2 regions of the Butyricicoccus faecihominis genome follow, and region 2 is predicted to be linked to the other one. Evidence: a T-box and tRNA genes for the amino acid it is inferred to sense, from the RefSeq annotation. Region 2 holds a T-box; the other holds one or more tRNA genes.
The links. A T-box is a leader RNA that pairs with one kind of tRNA and senses whether it is charged. The one in region 2 lies ahead of pheS (phenylalanine--tRNA ligase subunit alpha), so its partner is inferred to be a tRNA-Phe.
Positions count from the first base shown of each region.

Region 1: it encodes a tRNA-Phe, which carries the amino acid that the T-box ahead of pheS (phenylalanine--tRNA ligase subunit alpha) is inferred to sense. The anticodon was not compared.

Region 1 covers NZ_BMQH01000008.1:68,011-75,975, forward strand. Annotated here, with positions in the region: gene IEY11_RS09055 (hypothetical protein) at 1-726, opposite strand, end outside; gene IEY11_RS09060 (MBOAT family O-acyltransferase) at 739-2,169, opposite strand; gene IEY11_RS09065 (S-layer homology domain-containing protein) at 2,194-4,203, opposite strand; gene IEY11_RS09070 (DUF4367 domain-containing protein) at 4,334-5,014, opposite strand; gene IEY11_RS09075 (RNA polymerase sigma factor) at 5,015-5,548, opposite strand; gene IEY11_RS09080 (hypothetical protein) at 5,747-6,433, shown strand; tRNA gene IEY11_RS09085 (tRNA-Phe) at 6,657-6,732, shown strand; tRNA gene IEY11_RS09090 (tRNA-Gly) at 6,994-7,069, shown strand; gene lepA (translation elongation factor 4) at 7,501-7,965, shown strand, end outside.
Region 2 covers NZ_BMQH01000009.1:71,630-79,594, forward strand. Annotated here, with positions in the region: gene IEY11_RS10055 (stalk domain-containing protein) at 1-1,069, shown strand, start outside; gene pheT (phenylalanine--tRNA ligase subunit beta) at 1,124-3,532, opposite strand; gene pheS (phenylalanine--tRNA ligase subunit alpha) at 3,746-4,765, opposite strand; T-box leader at 4,861-5,094, opposite strand; gene IEY11_RS10070 (type Z 30S ribosomal protein S14) at 5,830-6,015, opposite strand; gene rplE (50S ribosomal protein L5) at 6,030-6,575, opposite strand; gene rplX (50S ribosomal protein L24) at 6,595-6,912, opposite strand; gene rplN (50S ribosomal protein L14) at 6,928-7,296, opposite strand; gene rpsQ (30S ribosomal protein S17) at 7,309-7,566, opposite strand; gene rpmC (50S ribosomal protein L29) at 7,585-7,785, opposite strand; gene rplP (50S ribosomal protein L16) at 7,785-7,965, opposite strand, start outside.

The DNA.
Region 1 (7,965 bases), on a different contig from region 2:
GTCAGCGTCGTGCAGACGCTTTGTCGGAGCACGGTACAGCACCAGCTGAATATTGTTCCTGCGGCAGAGTGCGTAAATATCCTCAAGGGCGTCCATGTTCCGTTCCCAGTCCTCCGGGGCAATATCAACCGTTTCGCAGTCGTCCGGACCCTTGTCCGTGCCGCCGGACAGAAAGGTGTAGCCGGCCAGCATATCCTCGGTGTACGGCTGCACGTCCTCGCTCTTGAGGGTCGTCCAGCGGTCGTGATAGAAGTACAGCGGAAACAGCAGTCCCTTGCGGACCTCGGGTTCGGCATTAAAAAAGGTCGCGTGCAGACGATTGATGCCCCACGGCATCTGACCGATGTTGGTCTTGGTAAAGCCCATGTATTTGTGGAACGCTATACCGGTGCACTCCACGAAAACCGCCTTGGGTGACTGCGTACGCAGGCTTTCCTTTAAGTAATCCAGCGTCAGCGGGAGCGGCTGCTCGGGTCCGGCCTGCACAAAGGCGGTCAGACCGGAATTTTCCCAGTATACAGCAGGAACGACATCGCAGTAGGTGACGGACGAGCCGAAGAACAGCACATCGATCGAATCCGTCTGCTCCTGTTCGTACATGCCCCAGACCGAGCCGTAATCATGCTGCTGCGGTGTGAGATAATGGGTCGCACCGGCGAGGATACCGCCGAGCACTGCCGCAGCGGCAAGGAAGGCCGCCAGTTCTCTCTTGAAAATGTGTTTCACGGCGATTCCTCCTTAAAACTGGAAATAGACGAATTCCTGCGGGTTGAATCCGGTGCCGTACGCGCCGCACACGGCCGTCACTGCCAGCAGGATAACCCAGACCGCGTACCGGAGCCAGACGGTCTCCAGCAGCTTTTCCCGCAGCGGGAACCGGTCGCCGATGATGTCGGTCAGCACCAGTCCGATGAGGCTCACGGCAAGCACATGCAGCGCACGCTCGGTCAGACCGAGATGCGTCAGGTTAAGCGGGAAGCATGCGCCTGCCGCCGTCACAATGCGTTTGATAATAGCACACGCCTGCAAAGCGGAATCCGCGCGGAAGAATATCCACGCAAACGTGGAAAGGCCGAAGGTGATAATCACGCGGATGATCTGCAGCCAGCCTGCGTCCCACGGAATGTGCAGTGCAGCGCACAGGCGCTGCTTTGCCGGTGTCAGCAGGCCGCCGATAACCTGGAAAACGCCGAACAGCAGTCCCCAGAGCACATATTTCATGGCGGCACCGTGCCACAGGCCGCTCAGTGCGAACACGATCAGCACGTTGATGTAGGTGCGCGCTTTGCCCTTGCGGCTGCCGCCGAGCGGGAAATATAAGTAGTCGCGGAACCAGGTGGACAAGGAAATGTGCCATCTGTGCCAGAATTCCTTGGAGCTTTGCGCCATGTACGGTGCGTGGAAGTTTTCCATCAGCGTAATGCCGAACAGCCGCGCGGAGCCGATCGCCATATCGGAGTAGGCGGAAAAGTCGCAGTAGATCTGCAGGGCATACGCCACTGCGGCGAACGCCAGCTCCAGACCGGAAAACTGCGCCGGATCAGCGTATGCAGTGTTGACCAGAATCGCCAGATTATCTGCGAGCAGCACCTTCTTGACCGTGCCCTCGATGAGCCGTTCGGCGGCAAAGCGCACATCGTCCGCAGTTGCGCGGCGCGGCTGCTTGATCTGCGGGAGCAGGTTCTTCGAGCGCTCGATCGGGCCGGACAGGATTGCCGGAAAGAAGGTGGTGAACAGCGCAAAATCGAGAAAATTGCGCTCGGCTTCACGACCGCGGTACACGTCGATCATATAGCCGCAGATGACGAACGTGTAGAACGAAATGCCGATCGGCAGGGCCAGCTGCGGCAGACTGAGCTGCACACCGGTGCAGCCGAGCAGCTCTCCGAAAAAGCCGAGGTATTTGAATAACCCGAGTGCACCGAGGTTGAGCACAAGCACCAGCGTGAGCAGACCGCGCTTACGCTCGGTGCGTTCCAGCTTTTGCGCTGCAAAGAAGTTGAAGGCAACGGTCAGCGCCAGCAGCGGCAGAAATTTTACACCGCCGATGGCGTAAAAACAGATGCTCAGCAGCAGAAGAAAGGGTTTCTTGGCCTTCTGTGACAGTGGGTGGTAAATGAGTGTGCCTATCACCAGAAAGACGATATAAGCGAATGAATTTGGTGTCACGTTTATTTCTCTCCGTCCCCGAAATTATTTGTTGTAGCCGGTCACGCCGTTTTTATTCATCCAGGTCAGCTTGACCTGTAGCAAACGGGCGATCGCCGGATTTTCCTGACCGTGCCGGGCTGCATACAGCCGCTGCAGCTCAAGCAGGTCGTTGTAGGTCAAATACGGATAATCCTGCCCGGAACAGGTGCCGTCCGGCTTGCAGGAGTAGTTCAGATCACCGTCCGGCTTGTACCACAGCAATTCACTCTGCTCAATGCCGCGCACCATGCGGTCAGCGAGAACGGCGTAGCTGTCCTCATTCACTGCGTCTGCCATCCGGTACAGGAATTCGGCTTCGGCGGCATGATGGTTGAGCGAAGCGTGTGTCGGCGAGGACTCTCCGTTCGGGTGCCAGTAATCCTGCACGAGCCATCCCTCGTCATCGCCGGCCCCGAAGGTGAAGTGATGCTGCCCGGCAAAGCTGACGAGAAAATCCGCATACTTGCGGGTCTTGTCCAGCCAGCCGGTCACACCGAAGTTTTCGGCTGCGTTGATGTTCGCCAGCCAGAAATCCGTGTTGAAGCGGGTGTCGTAGTAGCCGGGTTCGATGCCGTAATCCGTCTTGAGCCAGGTGCTGCCTGCCTGAGAGGGGATAAAGCCGTACTCGTTCTGCTGCTCGCGCATCAGGTCGATCATCGCCAGACCGATCGCGCGGGAGGCCGGCTGATCGGTGTCGTTTGCCATCTTGCCGGCAATATGTGCCGCCGGAAGCGAGTAGAAGTAGTTCTCGTCGAACGGATAGTAGGTCGAAGGTGCGGTATAGTAGTAGCCGTTGTAGCACCAGCGGTTGGTGCCGATCAGGCTGTAGTTCGCCCAGCGGCTGAGCATGGACTGGTCGCTCCAGTCGATGAGCGTCTGCTGAGAAGTCAGCAGCAGATAGTCACTGTAGGTGCCCTGCGTAAGAGCCGCAACCTGCACGGAGAACCGGAAGCCGGAAGCTGTCCGCTCGATCTTCAGCGAGCCGTTTTTGCCCGGGAAATACTCGATCATGCCGTTGTCTCGCGCGGCATAGGTCATCGGCGTGACGAGAATGCTGTCCACGCCGTCCACCCGCAGGAAGTACATGCCGCTCGGCAGCGTGCCCGCAGCAAGCGGCTGCTGTTTCCATGAGGACGCTGCGGTGTCGTACCAGCGAACGGTGCCGGACATGCCCTTCATCTCAAACTGCGCGGCTGTGTGTGCGGGTGCGTCCAGTACGGCGGCAGAGTGTCCCATCTCGACCGCGCAGCCCTGACCGTCCGTGTAACGGCGGGTCGCTCGATGAACTTCGGTCAGGTCCTGTTCGGTCTCGCTGCGCGTCACGTCGCCCAGTTTGGTGGTGAAGGCCGTGTAGGAATGGGTCTGCGGCGGCTTCGGCGCATCGGTTTCCCGCTGCTGGTAGGAGACCATCGGTGCAAAACGCTGCAAAATAGTCGCCAGCTGTGCGCGGGAGACCGTGCGCTGCGGAGACAGTGTGGTCGCGGTCGTGCCGGTGATCAGTCCCACGGCGTTGGCCCACTGCATGGCAGTCTGCGCATACGGATGAATCGAAGAAGCATCCGTGTAGCCGGAGAGCGCGTTTTGTGCCGTCACATCCAGCTTTTTGTATTCGGCAAAGCGGTACAGCATAACGGCGAACTGCTCGCGCGTAAGTGAGGTGCCGGGGCGAAATACCGTGTCGCTGTAACCGGTGATGATGCCGTTGGACACACCCCACCGAACCGCGGTCAGGAAGGACGCGTCCTCCGCGACATCCTGAAAGGTAAGCACTGTGTCAGCTGCAGGCGCGTGCTCCATGCGGTACAGCGCCTGCACCAGACAGGCGCGGGTCGCAGGTGCATCTGCGGCAAAGGTGTATTCCGAAATGCCGTCCATCAGATTGGACTGTACGGCGAATTCCATGGCCTGTTCTGCCCAGTGCGGCTTTAGATCGGAATAATCGGCGGCAGCGACGCCGGTCAGCATCGAAAGACTAAGCATTACGGCCGCCGCGGTATAGCGATGTTTGTTCAAAAGAGTAAACCTCCGTGATTGTTTTCGCGCAGAAAATCATGCGCGTGGTTTATACACTTTCACAATTTATCATTATAACACCGCGGCAGGGCAGGCCGCAATAGCAATTCTTTGCAATATCAGCAGAGAATTACTGCAGATTCTCGATGAGTTTGCGGCAGGTATCGGCGGGTAGGCTGCTGTACAGGTGATAGACGATGTCATCGTGCGTCCAGAGGAGCGTGACCGTGCCGTTTTTCTCGATCATCGTAACCGGACTGCCGTGCAGAGCAAATTCGGTAACGGATGCGTTTTCCGTGTCCACGAGCTTGTGTGCCTCCGAAGTGTCCGTAATCCGGGTGCAGGTCAGGTCGAGAAAATCGGTAGTGCTCTCGTAGGTAACGGTATAGCCGTTAGGTGTGCTGCGCTCATCGGTTTTGTGCATGGTATCCGGCAGACCGGACAGAACCGGCGGTGTGAACGCCTTGCTGTCGGTTTCGGACGGCAGGGCAGACGAAAAACGATAGTCGGTCAGGTCGTTAAACACGCGCACGACAGTATTGATTAGCGATACGCGGTATGCTTCTACGCTCATCGCGCAGCCGAACGAAACCGCAGCGGAAAGCAGCAGAACAGCGGCCGTGCGGCGCGCAAGACGAAGGCTCCGGTTGAACGCCGCAGAGTGCTTTTGCGCACGCATCAGACGGCGCATTTCGCGCCGGAATTTCCGGGAGAAACGGTGCTCAGGCAGCGCATCCGGCGTACAGGCTTGCAGCCACAGCTCGCGCGCTTCGGCGGCCTGCGCGGACAGCATATCGTCAGTGATCTTCATTTACGGTTCCTCCATCCCACTCAGCGCTGCGCTGAGTTTTTCCTTGGCACGCTGGATGAGCTTGCGCACGTTCGGCTCGGTTGTATCCAGAATATTCGCGATCTCCGCGTTGGAATAGCCGCAGTCGTACCGCAGAAGCAGTACCGAGCGGTAACGCGGCGGCAGTGCAGCGATAGCGGCCGCCAGAGTGTCGCGCTCGGCGAGACGCTCAATCTCGGCGGCAGGCGCGGCTCCGACATATTCTTCGACAAGCGGCAGGACATTGCGGCGCTGCTTTTCGCGGTACAGGTCGATCGCTTTGTGCTCGGTAATAGTGACGAGCAGCGCACGCGTTTTGTGACACCTCGGTGAAGAAATGGTGTCCAGAATTTCGATGACTTTGAGAAAAGCCTGATGCACCACGTCCTCCGCATCTCTGCTGTTGCGCAGAATGCGGTTTGCGGTGTAGTACATCAGATTTTTGTATTCGCTGTAAAGAATCTCGAACTTGGACTTGTCTGCGTCCGAGTCGATCATTGCCAGATAGAGAAACATTTTTACGCCTTCCTGCCTATTATTTTAGCAGATTATAGCATATTGTGCCTGACGATGCAATCTGAAGAGCGGATTTACAGGCTGCTCTTCTCATGGCGAAAAAATTTCTAAATTTTTTGCGGAAGAGTGTCACAAAACCGGAAGGGCATTCGTCTATATAGTATGAGCAGGGCAGGAGAGCCGGAAAGGAGGGATTGCGTGGATAATCGCAGGATATGGCTTCGATTGGGCGGCGTACTGGCTGCGGCAGCTGTCTGCACGGGCGGTGCAGCTGTTGTCTCCGACCGTGCGCAGGAAGCGAAAAATGCACAGACAGCGTTCCTCGGCGCGATGGAAACGCAGATGCAGATAGGGTGCTATCCGTCGGAGACTGGCTCACCAGCCGACCTGACCGAGCGGGAACGCACGGAATTGCAGACGGCATACGTCTCACGGGTGGAGCAGTATTACGCCGAGAAAAATCCCTGCCGGGAACGATACATTGCGCTGAACGAGGGGATTTTGACGGCTGCCGACCCAAATGTAGAATACAGCGAGTCCTGCGGTGCAGCTGACTGCCGATTTGACAGCGTGAGACTGTCCGCAGACCGAATGACGGCAGTGGTGCAAGCACAGATCATTGTCTGGGATAAACGAATCTCCGGCAATCCGGAGCAGGGATTTTCGGTGGAGCTGCCGGTCAATCGGGATACCATCACTGCGATCATGAAGAAGGAGAACAGCGCATGGAAACTGGGCTCGATTGATTCACAGACCAGCGTGTTGGCTGCTGTGCCGGCCAATGACGAGATTTGCAGAGAACGCTATCCGACATTTCAAATGGCAAGGCAGGCGGCAGACAGTATAGATGACCAGGCATACATAAAGGAGGCGCGTTTCGCTTGAACTATTTTGGGCTGCACCGTGTGGCTGCTCCCGCATGAAAAGGATAGAGCGGCGGACTTGTTGTGGGGACAAATCCGCCGTAAACAGAAGAGAAAAGTGAAAACAGTCGCAGGATGAACTGCTGTGACTGTTTTCTCCTGCTTGCAGAATATACAAAAAATTTTGAAAAAAGTTGTTGACATTTCCGAGGGAATATAATATACTAAACAAGCGCTGTAAAAACGCCTCTGTAGCTCAGTCGGTAGAGCAGGGGACTGAAAATCCCCGTGTCGGTGGTTCGATTCCGCCCGGAGGCACCATTTTTTAATGAGTGCCATTGGCACTCATTAAAAAATAATACCTCCGTGCTGAGGAATCGAGGCCGTAGCCCTCTAACCTCTGAATTGTCGCTTTGCGACATTGGAATGAGAGCAGGCGGCTCTTGGAAATATGCCGGTGGCATATTTCAACCAGCGTGGCTTTTTCCGTAGAAAAAGCGATTCCGCCCGGAGATGTAGCGTCGGAGCGACAAGTAACCCATCTTCGAGTTAAAAATCGCGTTAGCGCGAAAAATCAAATATGCGGCTGTAGCTCATCTGGTAGAGCGCCACCTTGCCAAGGTGGAGGTAGCGAGTTCGAGCCTCGTCAGCCGCTCCAAATCAAAGGGCACCGATGTCATTCGGTGCTTTTCTTTTGGCCGCAGCACACTCGCTTCCTCCACCTTCATGAAATCAGAGGTCGGGGTCCCCGTGAAAGCCTGCGGCTTTTGCGGGGTGTGGATGCGAGTTCGAGCCTCGTCAGCCGCTCCAATTAGAAGCACCGAGTAAAATCGGTGCTTTTGTTTTACCCCAAACCGCCGGCCGCCGCTAATTCTTTGTCGGTTTACTGCTTCATCATGATAATACAATAACCGCTTTGCATGAAATTCCTCTTATCAGAAAATGAAATTTATGAAAAAATACAAAATTCACGTTTGCAGCAGAGAAACAAACGTAAACTGCGAAAGAACGCTTGTGACACCCCGCCAAATATGCTATAATGAGCCTATATTTATTAGGTTTACAGTTTACAGATAAGGAGCTTTCGACGTGAAAAATCGCGAGCAAATTCGTAATTTCTCCATCATTGCACATATTGACCACGGCAAATCTACGCTGGCAGACCGTCTGCTGGAGCAGTGCAAGGCCGTTTCCGTGCGTGAAATGGAGGAGCAGTTACTCGACAATATGGAGCTTGAGCGTGAGCGCGGCATTACCATCAAGGCGCGCGCTGTCCGCATGGAATACACCGCGGACAACGGCAAGACCTACGAAATGAACCTGATCGACACCCCGGGTCATGTGGACTTCAACTATGAGGTTTCACGTTCTCTGGCGGCGTGTGAGGGTGCGCTTCTGGTCGTTGATGCGGCACAGGGTATTGAGGCGCAGACGCTCGGCAACACCTATCTTGCCATCGACGCCGGTCTGGAGGTCGTGCCGGTCATCAACAAGATCGACCTGCCGGCGGCAGACGCGCCGCGCGTCAAGAAGGAGATCGAGGATATCATCGGC
Region 2 (7,965 bases):
GACTGCGGTTCTTTATGACCGCGATGCACTGATTGCCGACATTGACAGCCGCTTTACCGTTCTCAATCAGTGGCTCAAGGCACAGCCGTCCTACGGCCAGAACGCAAAGGCTCTGCAAAGCACGGTCGATATCAGTGCCGCTTACACGGTATTCAACACCATCTCCGGCGACACAACCTATAACGCGTCTGCCAAAATCAATGCACTGACCGACGAAAACGGCATCGAGGCCACGATCTCTGCCGATTTAGGCGAACTGCCGCAGAATTTCTTCCCGCGATACGGCTACGACAGCTCTATCGAGACCGCGGTTTACGCGGCTCTGCATGATCTCAGCGCCGCGGACCGTAAAAATCTGCAGGTCCAACTGCGCACAACGGACACCTACGGCCATTTCTACCTGCATTGTCCCGCACTGTCCGGCGTTTTCGCCGACTGGGCCGAGTTTGACACCAAACTGAACGACCGCATGACTGCCATGAAAAACGGTGCATGGCTCAAGGTTTACACCATGGATACGCAGAGAGGCTCCAATGATTCTCCCGAACGCTGGTCCGAGCTGGCACAGGGCAAGGTGCATACGATCGGTGAATCCATCGTCATCAACAGCGAAAAAGACGCTGCCGGTACCGGCTGGAGCGGTGTTTATGCGCATGCACTGCAAGACCGCCGCGATCTGGAAGAATCCGCCGGTGACACGCTGTTTACCCGCAGCGGCACACGCTATACGGCAGCATATGAGGCCAATGTCTACCAATATGATGACGAACCCAAATCTAAGGTGAACTACACGCTGAATACTGCGGACGGCTCTATCTCCGGCACCACTTCAACCACCTTGAACGAATCGTATTGGGAAGAGCTGTATGAAACGCAGTTCTCCGGCAATCTGCGCAATCTGCAGCTCACGAAGACCCGACATACGCGCAACCAGGACAAGCTGACGCAGAAAATCGTACTCACTGCCTCCCCATCGGATACCGCTCCGATGACCGAGCCTTCCAAGGGCAGTAAAATTGTCGCATGGGAGCCGCGTCCGGATCAGATCGACTATTCCGCCTACGAATAAGCAAAAAAAGAGCAGATGCCAAGCATCTGCTCTTTCTCTATCCAATTCAGGAACTTAACCGCGCAGCTGAGCGCCGAACTCGGTCTCAAGCGCCGAGATAGCGGCACGCATTGCCTTGTCGCACTCCTCGTCGGTGAGGGTACGGTCGGGTGCGCGCAGGGACAGCGAATATGCAACAGACTTCTTGCCCTCCGGGATGCCCTTGCCCTTGTAAACGTCGAACAGCTTGACCGACTCGAGCAGCTTGCCTGCCGCCTTCTCAACAGCGGCCTGCATGGAAGCCGCCGGAACGGCATCATCAACCAGAACGGCGATATCGCGGGTGGATGCCGGGAACTTGGGCAGCGGATGATACAGCTTCTCCGGGTCGATGGCGGCCAGCAGCGCGTCCATCTGCAGCTCGGCAGCGAGTACCTCGCCGGACAGACCGTAGCGTGCGGCAACGGTCGGATGAATGGTGCCGAATACGCCGATCTCCTTGCCGTCAATGAGCACCTTGGCACAGCGGCCCGGGTGGTAGGACAGGTTGGCCTTCTCGGGAGCAAAGGACGCGCCCTTGATGTTCAGCTCACGCAGCAGCGCCTCGATTACGCCCTTGAACTGGAAGAAGGACAGGCGGCCGTAGCTGCCGAGGGTCAGGATCTTCTCCTCGTGCGGCAGTACGTCCGGGTCAGCCTTGCCGTCCTTGACGGTCGGGGTGTAGATGGTGCCCAGCTCGTACAGCGAAGCGGTCGGGTTGCGATGCGCGTGGTTGTGCGCCAGATTATCCAGCATGGACGGCAGCACGGTGGTACGCATTACGCTGAAATCCTCACCAAGCGGATTGAGGATGGTGGTGGAGATACGGCGCGGGTCGTTCTCGTCCCAGCCGATCATGTCGTAGAACTTCGGGGAGATGAACGAGTGGCTCATGGACTCGTCAAAGCCCGCCTCGCGGCAAACCAGCGCAGCAGCGCGCTCCGCCTGCTGAGCCGGCGTGAACTCACCCTGTACCATCTCACCGGCATACAGCGTGGTCGGAATCTTGTCGTAGCCGTACATGCGGGCAACTTCCTCGGCTACGTCGCACATACGGTTGATGTCGGTGCGGAAGAACGGCACAACGACCTCGTTGTTCTCGATCTGGAAGCCCAGCTTCTCGAGCAGCTTTACCTGCTCCTCCGTGGACAGCTCCAGACCGAGCAGCGCGTTCATCTTGTCCGGCTCAAACGGCAGACGCTTGTGGTTCGGGTCGGAGTTGTCAACATCGATAATGCCGTCAACGACCTCGCCTGCACCGAGCATCTCGATCAGTTCGCACGCACGGTTGACTGCATCGAGGGTCATGCGCGGGTCAAGGCCCTTCTCAAAGCGGCCGGAGGCCTCGGTACGCATGCCGAGCGCCTTTGCGGTGATACGAACGGTAGCGCCGTGGAAGTTTGCGGACTCGAAAACGACGGTCTTGGTGTCGTCCATAATCTCGGAGTTTGCGCCGCCCATAACGCCTGCAACAGCAACCGGCTTGTCGTTGTCGCAGATGGCAAGCATCTTGTCGCTCAGGTCGTGATCTACGCCGTCCAGAGTCTGGATGGACTCACCGTTGCGGGCACGGCGGACAACGATGCGGCCATCGGACAGGCACTTGTAGTCGAACGCATGCATCGGCTGGCCGTACTCGAGCATAACATAGTTGGTGATATCAACGATGTTGTTGATCGGACGAACGCCGCAGGCATGCAGACGCTCGCGCATCCACGCCGGAGACGGCTCGATCTTGATATTCTTAACAATGCGGGCGGTGTAGCGCGGGCACAGGTCGGTATCCTTGACCTCAACCGACATATACTCGTTGATGTCGTCGCCCACGCCCTTGACCTCCGGGGTCTTGACGCTGAACGGACGGTCGAAGGTAGCCGCAGTCTCGCGGGCCAGACCGATCACGCTCAGGCAGTCCGGGCGGTTGGACGTAATCTCAAAATCGGAAACCCAGTCGTCCAGACCGAGTACCTTCTTGATGTCCTCGCCAACCGGGGTGCCGGCCGGCAGGAACAGGATGCCGTTTTCGCACGCATACGGTACGCAGCCGTGGGACAGACCCAGCTCCTGGAACGAGCACATCATGCCGTTGGACGGCACGCCGCGCAGCTTGCCCTTGGTGATCTTCACGCCGCCCGGCAGGGTGGACTTGTGCAGGCAGACCGGACAGATCTCGCCAACGGACGCAGGCGTTACATTGGGTGCGCCGGTGACGATCTGCACCGGCTCCTCCTTGCCGACATCGAGCTGGCAAATCTTCAGATGGTCGGAATCCGGGTGATCGACAACCTCGAGAATCTTGCCGGTAACAACATTTTCGATCTCTGCGCCGAGATAGTAAACCTCCTCGACCTTGGAGCCGGACATAGTCAGCTTGGCATCATACTCCTTCGGCGTGATGCCGTTCATATCGGTATAATCCGAAAGCCAGGATAATGGCAACTTCATAGGATATTTCCTCCTTGATAGTATCGCGCCATCAGGCGCGCATGAAATAGAAACAGCCTTGCTGTTTCGTAAAAACGCGGGGCGTGTACCTGCGTTTTTACACCCCGACCCAGCCGCCGTGGGCGGCGTCGTTCGGGTATCGAAAAGCGGTTTCGCCAGGAACCGTTTTTCGTATATAGGGGACTTTTGAAGTCCCCTATAAGGCGTCAGCGCTTAGAACTGGTGCAGGAATCGAACGTCGTTCTCATAGAACAGACGGATATCGTCGATCTTGAAGCGGCCCATAACCATACGCTCCAGACCGATGCCGAAGGCGTAGCCGGAGTATTCATTCGGGTCGATGCCGCTCATCTCAAGCACCTTGGGGTGAACCATGCCGCAGCCGAGGATCTCAATCCAGCCCTCGCCCTTGCAGAGCGGGCAGCCTTCGCCGTGGCAGCGGTAGCACTGGATATCCATCTCCGCAGACGGCTCGGTGAACGGGAAGTGATGCGGACGGAAACGAACAACCGTGTCCTCGCCGTACAGCTTCTTTGCAAACAGCTCGAGGATGCCCTTCAGGTCGCTCATGCGGATGCCCTTATCGACAACCAGACCCTCGATCTGATGGAACAGCGGAGAGTGGGTTGCGTCAACGGCGTCCGAACGGTAAACACGGCCCGGCGCAATAATACGGATCGGCGGCTTGCGCTTTTCCATCGTGCGGACCTGCATCGGAGAGGTCTGCGTGCGGAGCACAACGTTATCCGAAATATAGAAGGTATCCTGCGTGTCGCGTGCCGGATGGTCCTTCGGAATGTTCAGCGCCTCAAAGTTGTAGTGATCCAGCTCAACCTCCGGACCCTCAGCAATCGAGAAGCCCAGACCGAGGAAAATCTCCTTGAACTCGTCGAGCACGATGTTCAGCGGATGCTTCTTGCCGATGACAACGTCCTCACCCGGCAGGGTAACGTCGATGGTCTCCGCCTCCAGCTTCTTCTCGAGCGCAGCCTGCTCGATCAGCTTCTTCTGCTTGTCAATGATGGTTTCGATCTCCGCACGAACGTCGTTGATCAGCTGACCAACAACCGGACGCTCCTCTGCAGCAACGTCCTTCATGCCCTTGAGCAGCGCGGTCAGCTCACCCTTTTTGCCGAGGAACTTAACGCGGGCCTCGTCCAGCGCGCGCGAATCCTTCGCGGCAGCGAGCTGCTCCTTCGCGGTCTGCAAAATGCCTTGCAGCTTTTCTTTCATACCAATTCTCCTTCTTTGGCTTGTATATAAGGGATGGTCTCTTATACCAATTAGTAATTCCTAATGAAACAAAAAACGCCTTTCATCCCTCCAAAATTAGGGACGAAAGGCGTAAAACTTCCGTGGTACCACCCTGATTCCCGAAAAAATCGGGCACTCATTGAACGCCGGTAACGGAGCGTTACTTCGCCGGCGCCTACTGCATCTATTCAGCACCGGTGCTCACAGGGGAACTTCGCGCCATACCTCGATAAACGGCTTGCAGCCATGGGACCGTTCTCTCTGAGAAAGAGGAACACAGCGTTACTTTTCCTGCTCATCGCATTGGAATATTCATAACAGAATTATTAAAACACATTTTGCGGGAAAATGCAAGAGGAAAACCGGATTTTTTCGTTAAAATGAAGATTTAACATGATGTTTTCCTTTGTTTGGCGGTGCGCCGAGGTCGGCGCACCCTACGAGATAGATTGTACCAATTATTAAACCCGCAGGTGCCGTCCGTTACAACGTGCCAAAGAGCTGCGCGACACTGCTATCCCCCAGGGGACCCTCTCTTGCCCTACGGGCAATTCACCTTGTGTCGCGCCTGCGTTGATAAAACCATCTGTGTAGCAGTACGCTATCTGTGAATTGCGAACATTTCACGAAAGACACACAACGGTCACCCGACTGCCGTTCCCTGTTTCGAAGCGGTCGCCGGTCTCTGTTCTGCGCCAGGCTAACAAATAAGGGAAAGGTAGGAGTTCAAAGAGGAAGGAAAACCGCAGGTTGTCCTTCCTTTTTGCCCCTGCCGCGGGGCGCGGCACGTTCCCGCCGTCCGCAGACGGCGAATCCCCCCGCTGAGGTGCAGCGGAAAACTTCCCGCCCGGAAAGGGCGAACACGCCTGCGACAGTTCGCGTACCCCGCTCAGCCGGTGCTGAAAAAGGCTGCCGCCCGTCAGGGGCGAACCCGCTTACGCAGTTCGCGTGCCCCGATCAGTCGGTGCAGAAATGGTCTCTGCCCACCGTTAAAGCATAAAAAAAAGGAACCCTTACGGGTTCCTTTTTGAAATCGCTCTTCCTTACCAGGATGCCTTGCGGACACCCGGAATCTGGCCCTTGTAAGCCAGCTCGCGGAAGCAGATACGGCAGATACCGAAATCACGCAGGTAAGCGTGCGGACGGCCGCAAATCTTGCAGCGGTTGTAAGCTCGGCTGGAGAACTTCGGCTTAGCCTGCTGCTTGAGAACCATCGACTTCTTAGCCATTTAACTTCTCCTCCTTACTTCTCAAACGGAGCGCCCATCAGAGTAAGCAGCTCCTTTGCTTCTTCATCGGTATTTGCAGTGGTGCAGATAACGATGTTCATGCCGCGGATCTTGTCGATCTGATCGTAGGAAATTTCCGGGAAGATCAGCTGCTCGTTCAGACCCAGAGCGTAGTTGCCACGGCCGTCAAATGCGTTGCCGTTGATGCCGCGGAAGTCGCGTACACGCGGCAGAGCTACGTTGAACAGACGATCCAGGAACTCCCACATGCGGTCACGGCGCAGGGTTACCTTAACGCCTACCGGCATGCCGTCACGCAGCTTGAAGTTTGCGATGGACTTCTTAGCGTGGGTGATGATCGGCTTCTGGCCGGAGATCAGGGTGATATCACGGACAATAGCCTCGATAACCTTGGAGTTACCGTTTGCTTCCTTACCGCAGCCGACATTGATTACGATCTTGTCGAGCTTCGGGATCTGCATTGCGCTCTCGTACTGAAACTTCTTCATCAGAGCAGGCGCAACTTCCGCAGTATACTTTGCTTTCATATTCGGAACCATTTATTGCAACCTCCTCTTCTTAAAGCGTTTCGCCGCAGTGCTTGCACACCGTCAGCTTAGTGCCGTTCTCGGTGAACTTATGCGCTACACGAGTCGGCTTGTCGCACTTCGGGCATACGCGCATTACCTTGCAGGCACGCAGCGCACCCTCGCGCTCGATGATGCCGCCGGTTTCACCCTGACGGCGGGGCTTGGTGTGGCACTTGATCATGTTCACACCTTCAATTACTACCATACCCTTCTTCGGGTTTACGGACAGGATCTTGCCGCGCTTGCCCTTTTCCTTGCCGGAAAGAACGACTGCGGTGTCGCCCGTCTTAACGTGCAAATTGTTCATTTGTTGGCGACCTCCTTACAGTACTTCCGGAGCAAGCGACAGGATCTTCATGTAATCCTTGTCACGCAGCTCACGAGCGACAGGCCCAAAGATACGGGTGCCGCGGGGGTTTTTGTCATCACGAATGATAACGCCAGCGTTCTCGTCAAAGCGGATATAGCTGCCGTCAGCGCGGCGCAGGCCCTTAACGGTGCGGACGATAACTGCCTTAACGACATCGCCCTTCTTTACGCCGCCGCCCGGGGTGCACTTGCGCACCGAGCAAACAACTACGTCACCGATGTTGCCGTACTTGCGTGCGGAGCCGCCGAGAACACGGATTACCTTCAGTTCCTTTGCGCCGCTGTTGTCAGCTGCACGCAGAAAGCTTTCCTGCTGAACCATGTGCTCTCCTCCTTACTTTGCCTTCTCGATGATCTCGACCAGGCGCCAGCGCTTGTCCTTGGACAGCGGACGGGTCTCCATCACCTTAACCTTATCACCGATGCCACACTCGTTGTTCTCGTCGTGTGCCTTCAGCTTATAGGTGTGCGGAATAACCTTCTTGTACAGAGGATGTGCTACACGATCCTCAATTGCTACGACAATGGTCTTATCCATCTTATCGGAAACGACCTTGCCTACTCGCGTTTTGCGTAATGCTCTTTCGCTCATAATATTCGTTTCCCTCCCTTATGCCTTCTCCGCGATCTGCTTCTCGCGGATAACGGTATTGATACGAGCAATGTCGTGCTTGACTTCATTGATCTTGTTGGTGTTGTCGAGCTGATTGGTAGCGAGCTGCAGACGGAGGTTGAAGAGGTCCTTCTTCAGCTCACCGAGCTTTGCAGACAGCTCCTCAGCCGTCAGTTCTCTGATCTCAGATGCCTTCATCATGCTTCACCGCCATTCTTCTCACGGGCAACGAACTTGGTCTTGCAGGGCAGCTTGTGGCTTGCCAGACGCAGTGCCTCACGAGCAACTTCCTCGGAAACGCCTGCAATCTCAAACAGTACACGGCCCGGCTTAACTACTGCAACCCAGTACTCGGGTGCGCCCTTACCGGAACCCATT